DNA from 2 places in the uncultured Caballeronia sp. genome. Region 1 is predicted to be linked to the other one. Evidence: predicted binding sites of a transcription regulator. Region 1 holds the regulator's gene; the other holds the start of a gene.
The links. The regulator FliA, encoded in region 1, starts transcription of late flagellar genes. The targets are predictions, from matches to a motif close to CTAAAGTTTNNNNNNNNNNNGCCGNTA.

Region 1 (3,418 bases):
CGCCCGATCAACCGCCGCTCGCGGGCTGCATTTTGACCAAGCTCGATGAAGCCACGAACCTGGGCGGCGTGATCGATACCGTGATCCGCTACAAGCTGCCGGTGCATTACGTATCGACCGGACAGAAGGTGCCGGAGAACCTGTATGTCGCGACCAAACGCTTCCTGATCAAAAGCGCGTTCTGCATTCCGCGCGACGGCTCGCCATTCGTGCCGCAAGACGACGACGTACCGCCGCTCCTCTCCGCGCTCTCCGCGCGCGCTTCCACCGAACTGCATGAGGTTCACTTTGGATAAGTTCGTGTCCGATCAGGCTGAAGGCTTGCGCCGTCTGCTGACGCGCAACAGCTCGCGAGTGGTGGCCGTGTGTGGCGCGCCGGCGGGCGGAATAGGCGGTACGGGAAATACATCGACGGTCGTCAACCTCGCTGCCGCGCTCGCTGCGCAAGGCAAGGACGTGCTGGTGATCGATGAACGGCAGAACGCGTTGTCGGCGAGCCGGTTGGCCAACGTACCGTCCACGGGCGCACTTGGCGCCGTGCTGGGCGGCAAGCGCTTCTTGCAGGACGCAGTCACGCGCACGCCGTTCGGCTTTTCGATGATCGCCGCGCCCCGCGACGAACGCATCAGCCACGACGCCGCGCATTACCGGGTTTTGCTGGATGGACCCGCTGATATCGTTCTCATCGACACACAACCGGATCGTAGCGGCGCGTTGTCCACGCTCGCCGCGCAAGCGCACGACTTCGTGATCGTCACACGCGTGGCGCCCGCCGCGATCACCGAGGCGTATGCATGCATCAAGCGCCTGCATTACGCGCACGCCATCTCGCGCTTCCGGATCGTGGTCAACCACGTGAAGAACGCCGCCGATGCGCAAATCGCCTTCGATAACCTCGCCGGTGTCGCCAGCCGCTACCTTGCCGTGCAGCTCATGCCGGCCGGTTGCGTGGCGGAAGATCCGCGTGTGGCGAGGGCGCATGAACTGTCGCGCTGCGCAGTCGAAGCATTTCCGACGACCGCCGCCGCCCGCGATTACCGCCACATCGCGGCCGACCTGCAGTATTGGCCGATGCCAGAAAGTTCGCACTTCGAATGGCCGGCGCAAGCCGTCCATAGGGAAACGCCACGCAATATCGAGCGTTCGATCAACCCGGGAGCGACCTCGCGCCGCACCGAAACAACGTCGCCGGAGTTCGCAATGCGCAGCCCGGCGGCGGTGTGACGAAGCAAAGAAGGAACAAAGGTGAATGCGATGTATAACGCCCAGGGAAAACTGTCACAAGCCGAGGTCCTGACCCGCTACGCGCCGCTCGTGCGCCGGCTGGGTCTGCAACTGGTCGCGAAAATGCCGGCCAGCGTGGATCTCGACGATCTGATCCAGGCAGGCATGATCGGTCTGCTAGACGCCGCCAGCCGCTACAAGGAAGACCAGGGCGCGCAGTTCGAGACATACGCGAGCCAGCGGATTCGTGGCGCAATGCTCGACGAACTGCGCGCCAACGACTGGCTGCCGCGCAGCATGCGCAAGACATCGCGCGAGGTCGAATCGGCGGTACACAAGGTCGAGCAACACCTTGGCCGGTCGGCGAGCGAACAGGAAGTTGCCGAGCACCTCAACATGCCGCTCGACGAATACCAGACCATGCTGCAGGATCTGCACGGCAGCCAGTTGATCTATTACGAAGACTTCGACCGGTCATCGGATGACGAACCATTCCTCGACCGTTATTGCGTCGATAAAGCCGATCCGTTGTCCGCATTGCTCGATGGCAGTTTGCGTTCGGCGCTGGTCGAAGCCATCGACAAACTGCCCGAGCGCGAAAAGCTGCTGATGAGCCTCTATTACGAGAAGGGCTTGAATCTGCGTGAAATCGGCGCAGTGATGGAAGTCAGCGAATCGCGCGTGTGCCAGTTGCATAGCCAGGCGGTTGCGCGGTTGCGCGCGAAGTTGCGCGAACAGGCCTGGTCGGGCGTGGAGGCTTGACGGTTCGGGAGCGGCTTTTTCTGAGCCGCTTCAAGAAGGTTCGAAGTCCGCGCCTTCGGCAAACACCGTTCGGCCTTTACCAAGCGCTTTCGCCCGGTACATTGCACGATCCGCCGCGCGCATCAGCACGGCGATATCGGTGTAGATGGGTTTCAGGTCCGGCGAGATCAGGCATGCGCCAATACTCGCCGATACATTCACCACCCGGTCCTGCACCGACGTCATTTCCGCCAGCACCGCGTGAATTCCGTTCGCGACCGTATGCACCGCGTGGCTGCCCGTCACGTGACGCGCGAGGACCACGAATTCGTCGCCGCCGAGACGCGCGACCGTATCGGTGGTCCGCACACGGCGTAACAGCGAATCAGCAAAGGTTCGCAGCACGACGTCGCCAACTTCGTGGCCGTAGGTATCGTTGACTTCCTTGAAGCCATCGAGATCGATCAGCAACAACGCCGTCGCGCCTTCCTGTCCCGTCGATATCGCCGTCACCGCCCGTCCGATGGTTTGTTCCAGTGCGTACCGGTTGCTCAATCCGGTGAGCGGATCGGTGCCTGCCCGGAGCGCGAGATCGCGGTTCGCGCTGCCGAGCCGGCCGATCAGCACACTCAGATATACCGATGCCGCCAGCACACTCAAGCCAATGCCAAGCGCCGCCGGCCGGTTGAGACGCCACCATGGCTGAAGCATGGATAGTGCGACGATTCCGGCCAGTGCCGTAACGCACGACAACGCCAGCGTCCGCTTCCCATAACGCCCTCCTGCGCCGATCAGGAACAGGAAAATGGCCCAGAGCATAGGCAGCGCGAGCGGGCCGCCGGCGGCAAGAATCAGGGCGAGGAGCGCCTGATCCGCGATCGTGGTGATGGCAAGACGCACGTCCGAATGACGCGGCATCCCGCCGATGATCACCCGACTGGCCACGCCATAAACCAGATACAACGCGAGCACGCGAAAGCATGCGGTCGCCGCAGGAGAAGGATCGAACCACGCGAACGCGCCATACGCCACGGCCGCGAGTCCGCCGAGTGCGACTCGGAGCGTTGCCTGCTCCCTTTCCGGATCGCGATGCGGAGACCAGACATAGCCGCGCGGCCGCTGCACGGGGTCATGCAAATGCCCCATCCTGTGTCCCTTTTTTATGGTTTAGTGGTTTAAACCGACGTTTTCTACAGTGGCTGCGTAGTGCGCAACCGCAATCCTACTGCGTTGATGCGCGCTATATGCAAAGGGAAATTGGGGTGCGGATGGAGAGTGGATGGGATTTGGGGCGGGAGTATATGGGTCAATGGCGGGGGTGGCTCTGGTTTCGGCCTGGTTGGGTGGTCGAGGGGTTGTTAAACGGCTCGCGTTTCTGCGAAGCGTGGAGGCGAGTTTTGCCTTGCCCGGCGGACGCGCCTACTTAACTACGCACGTTTTCCTCAATCCGATG
Region 2 (3,418 bases), on a different contig from region 1:
CATCGTGAAGTACTGCGAGCTGGAAATACGCATCGTGAAAACCTCAGTTGAAGATGCCGAGCAGTGTCTGGAACAACGAGGAAGCCGTCTGGATGACCTTGCTGTTGGCCTGATAAAGCTGCTGGTACTGGATCAGATTGGCGGCTTCCTCGTTCAGGTTCACGCCGGACACCGATTGCTGCGCCGATGTCGCCTGGTTCAGCACCGCGGTCGCCGACGTGCTCGATGACTTCAGCGCGTTCGTCTGGTTGCCGATCTGGTTGACGAAGTTCGCGTAGGAACTGGTCAGGGTGTCGGTGCCGCCGTTCATCGACTTGGCGGTGCCGATGTTGGCCATCGCGAGGGCATTGCTGCCGTCGCTCGTGCCGCCTGTGTTTGCCGCGATCGTGAAGCTGTCGCCCGTGGACGGCGTACCGTTGAGGGTCGCGCTTACTCCTGCACCGTTGGATACGGTGAGGCCTTTCGTGGGGTCGTAGGCGAACGCGGTGCCGGCCGGAACTTTCGTGTTGTCCGGCAGCGTGATCTCCACGTTCGACGTCATGGTCTTGGCCGTGGCGTCGTACGTCAGCGTGATGCTGCTGGGAATCGAGTACCCGGCCGTCACGCTCGCCGCCGAGATCTTGCCCGTGCCCGTATTGCCTGTCGCCGCCGATGACACCGCCGGCGAAGCTGCGGCAATCGCCGACGGGTTCGAGTTGCTGAGCGAGAAGTTAGCGAGGGAACCGCGCGTGGGCTGGATCGTGAACGAATCACCTTTCGTCATCGATCCGCTCGCAATCGATATGTTCATCCCGGCGATGGTGCCGCTCACCGCGCCCGTGGACGAAGCGGTCAACTGACCGACAACTGCGCCCGACGAGCGGTCGGTGAGCGTGTACTTCGAGCCATCGAAGCCGAGCGAGTAGTCGCTGGTCGGTGGTTGCGTGCCATCGGCAATGGACACGTCGAGCGTCGCGTTGCCGCTGTTGCGCGCGTTTGCATAGACGGTCGGGCTGCCGGTCGAGAACAACGCGCCGCCGGCGTTGCCGTTCAGATCGACGCCCAGTTCGTTCTGGTTGTTCAACTGCGTCGCGAAGCTGGTCGCAATCGCGCCGAGATTGGCCTGCGCCGGATCGAGCGACTGACTGCGAAAGTCGAGCAAGCCGCCGATCGTGCCGCCGCCGCTGAACATCGAATCCGGCAAATACTGAGTCTGTTTGGACGTCTGCGTGGAACCGTCGGAAGAGGCGTATGCAATCGACAGTTCGCTCGGGTCCGAGGGCGACGTTGCCGTCGTCAACGCGTACGAACTGCTGCCGGCGACCAGCGGCTGGCCATTTCCAAACGATACGTTGTAGCCGCTGTTGTTCGTGGTGACCTGGACGCTGACCAGCTGGCTCAGGTTCGATACCGCGAGATCGCGCTGGTCGAGCAACTGGTTTGGCGGCTGCCCGGCCGAACTCGCGCTGGCGATCTGCACGTTGAGATCGGCGATCTGCTTGGCGTAGGTGTTGACCTGCGATACCGCGCTCTGCAGCGACTGGTTGACGCCGTCGCGAAGCTGGTTGTAGGTCGTGGCCGCGGCGTTCATCTGGTCGGAGAGCGATTGCGCGCTGCTCATCAGCGTTTGCCGCGTGGCCGTCGTTCCCGGGCTGTTCGCGACCGACTGCAAGCCGGTGAAATAGCTGGTGATGCCCGCGCCGATACCCGTCGTCGGATCGCCGACGAGGTTGTTCAGTTGCGAGAGCATCGAGTAGTACGTGTTCAGCGAGCTGCTGCTCGACTGCGAGCTGTTGAGCTGCTTCGTGAGGAAATCGCTGTATGAGCGCGAGACTGTGGCTGTCGTCACGCCTTGTCCGGCATAGCCCGACGCCGTGTACTGCCCGGATGACTCCTGGTACACGGGGCGCTCGAGCGTATAGCCCGGCGTGGAAGCGTTGCTGATGTTCTGGCCGGTCGTCGTCAGTCCCCACTGGGCTGCGTTGAGACCACTCACGCCAATATCGAATAGGTTGCTGGACATGCAAGGAATCCTGGTAGAGGCATGACGGCCGGCCCGCCGAATGGCGACACTGATGTATATCGGCCGAAATGGAAAAAAGTTGAGCGGACGCGCGGCGTTTCTCGGGGTTTCTGTTAATTCCCGCCACTGCCGCGTGCCCACTGCGCCTTGTCCGGATTATTCACCCGGCGTGCTCGAGGCAATCCGTGAAGCAGCGGGGCAATCGGGGCCTAATTCATCGAATGAACCCGGCCGGAACGCGCACGTTACGGGAACGAACGGACGCAATGGGGTGACGTGGCCGGAACACCCGGCGCGCCGATAAAAAAAGCCCGCGATAAAACCGCGGGCTCCTTTGACAATCATCACCGCTGAAACTCAGCGCGCGAGTGACCGCCGCTTCATTTCGAGTTGCGTGATCAACCGCTGCAACGTGTTCTCCGCCGATCCCGGCAAACTCATGAACTTGAAGCCCAGCGTATAACGCCGGTCGCCTTTCGCGTTCACGATCTGGCGGTTCGACATCAGTTGCACGTCGAGCACGACCTTGCCCGGATTGCTGAAATGCAGCTCTACGTCTTTCAGGATCACGCCGACTTCCAGCGCCGCAACGCGTTCGTCCATGGTCCGAAGCGCAACACCGCCAAGCGAGAGGTCGTTGACTTCAAAGCGAAAACGCTCGCCGCTCGGCAAAATGCCGCTGCAGATATACGGGTCGAGCACGGGCGCTTCCACACGGAAATACTCGCGTCGCTGCATATAAAACAGGACGGGCGGGAAGTCGGCTTCGAACGCCGGACGTCCCTCGAAAACGATTTCACGCGGCGTACCCGTCGCGAATTCGACGCGGACGCCATCCGGGCTCGCGCTGAACATCAGGTTCTCGGTCGAGAGGACGGCGGCGTTTTCATCGGCAACCGCGCCCCAGTCGAAGACGAACGTCCGGGCAGCGGGATTCACGTCGAGCAGGCGGGTCACGATCTGCCCCTTGCCGTGATCGACAGTGAGGAAATCGCCCCGATTGACGAGGTTGCGCAGGGAAACACCGATTTCCAGCGGATTACGCCTGCCAAAATCGGGATGGTCGGACTCGTCGTCAGCGATGTCGGAACCGTTCGACTCATTCATGTTCATGGGCTTGCCGTGTTCGTTTGCTCGCGCCGCCTCGAGTATCAAGGCCGGTGCGCGTCCAACCAGACCGTGTAGATCCGGCACTTCGGTGTTCCATTTAGCGGCAATAGGGCAGGTTTATTTAGGGCTGACAGCAAAAAATACCTAAAAATCCCGTTTTACCCCTGATTAACCTCGATTTCGCAACCGAAAACGTCCAAAGCGCATGAAAAGAAACAAACCCGCTCTCAGCCCCATTTTCTATGCGGCTCGGCCGGCGGCCCATCCCGTGCGCTGCAAAATGCGGGAATGGCTCACCGGCCGGCT

Region 2: flgK (flagellar hook-associated protein FlgK) is a predicted target of FliA. The motif match lies at 2,060-2,086, and genes of this name have one in related genera.

What each region holds. Positions count from the first base shown of each region.
Region 1 covers NZ_CAXTGZ010000132.1:46-3,463, reverse strand. The annotation lists gene flhF (flagellar biosynthesis protein FlhF) at 1-296, shown strand, start outside; gene ACFFAR_RS11555 (MinD/ParA family protein) at 289-1,224, shown strand; gene ACFFAR_RS11550 (RNA polymerase sigma factor FliA) at 1,255-1,986, shown strand; gene ACFFAR_RS11545 (GGDEF domain-containing protein) at 2,017-3,111, opposite strand.
Region 2 covers NZ_CAXTGZ010000083.1:11,196-14,613, forward strand. The annotation lists gene flgL (flagellar hook-associated protein FlgL) at 1-33, opposite strand, end outside; gene flgK (flagellar hook-associated protein FlgK) at 44-2,002, opposite strand; gene ACFFAR_RS08270 (flagellar brake protein) at 2,360-3,115, opposite strand.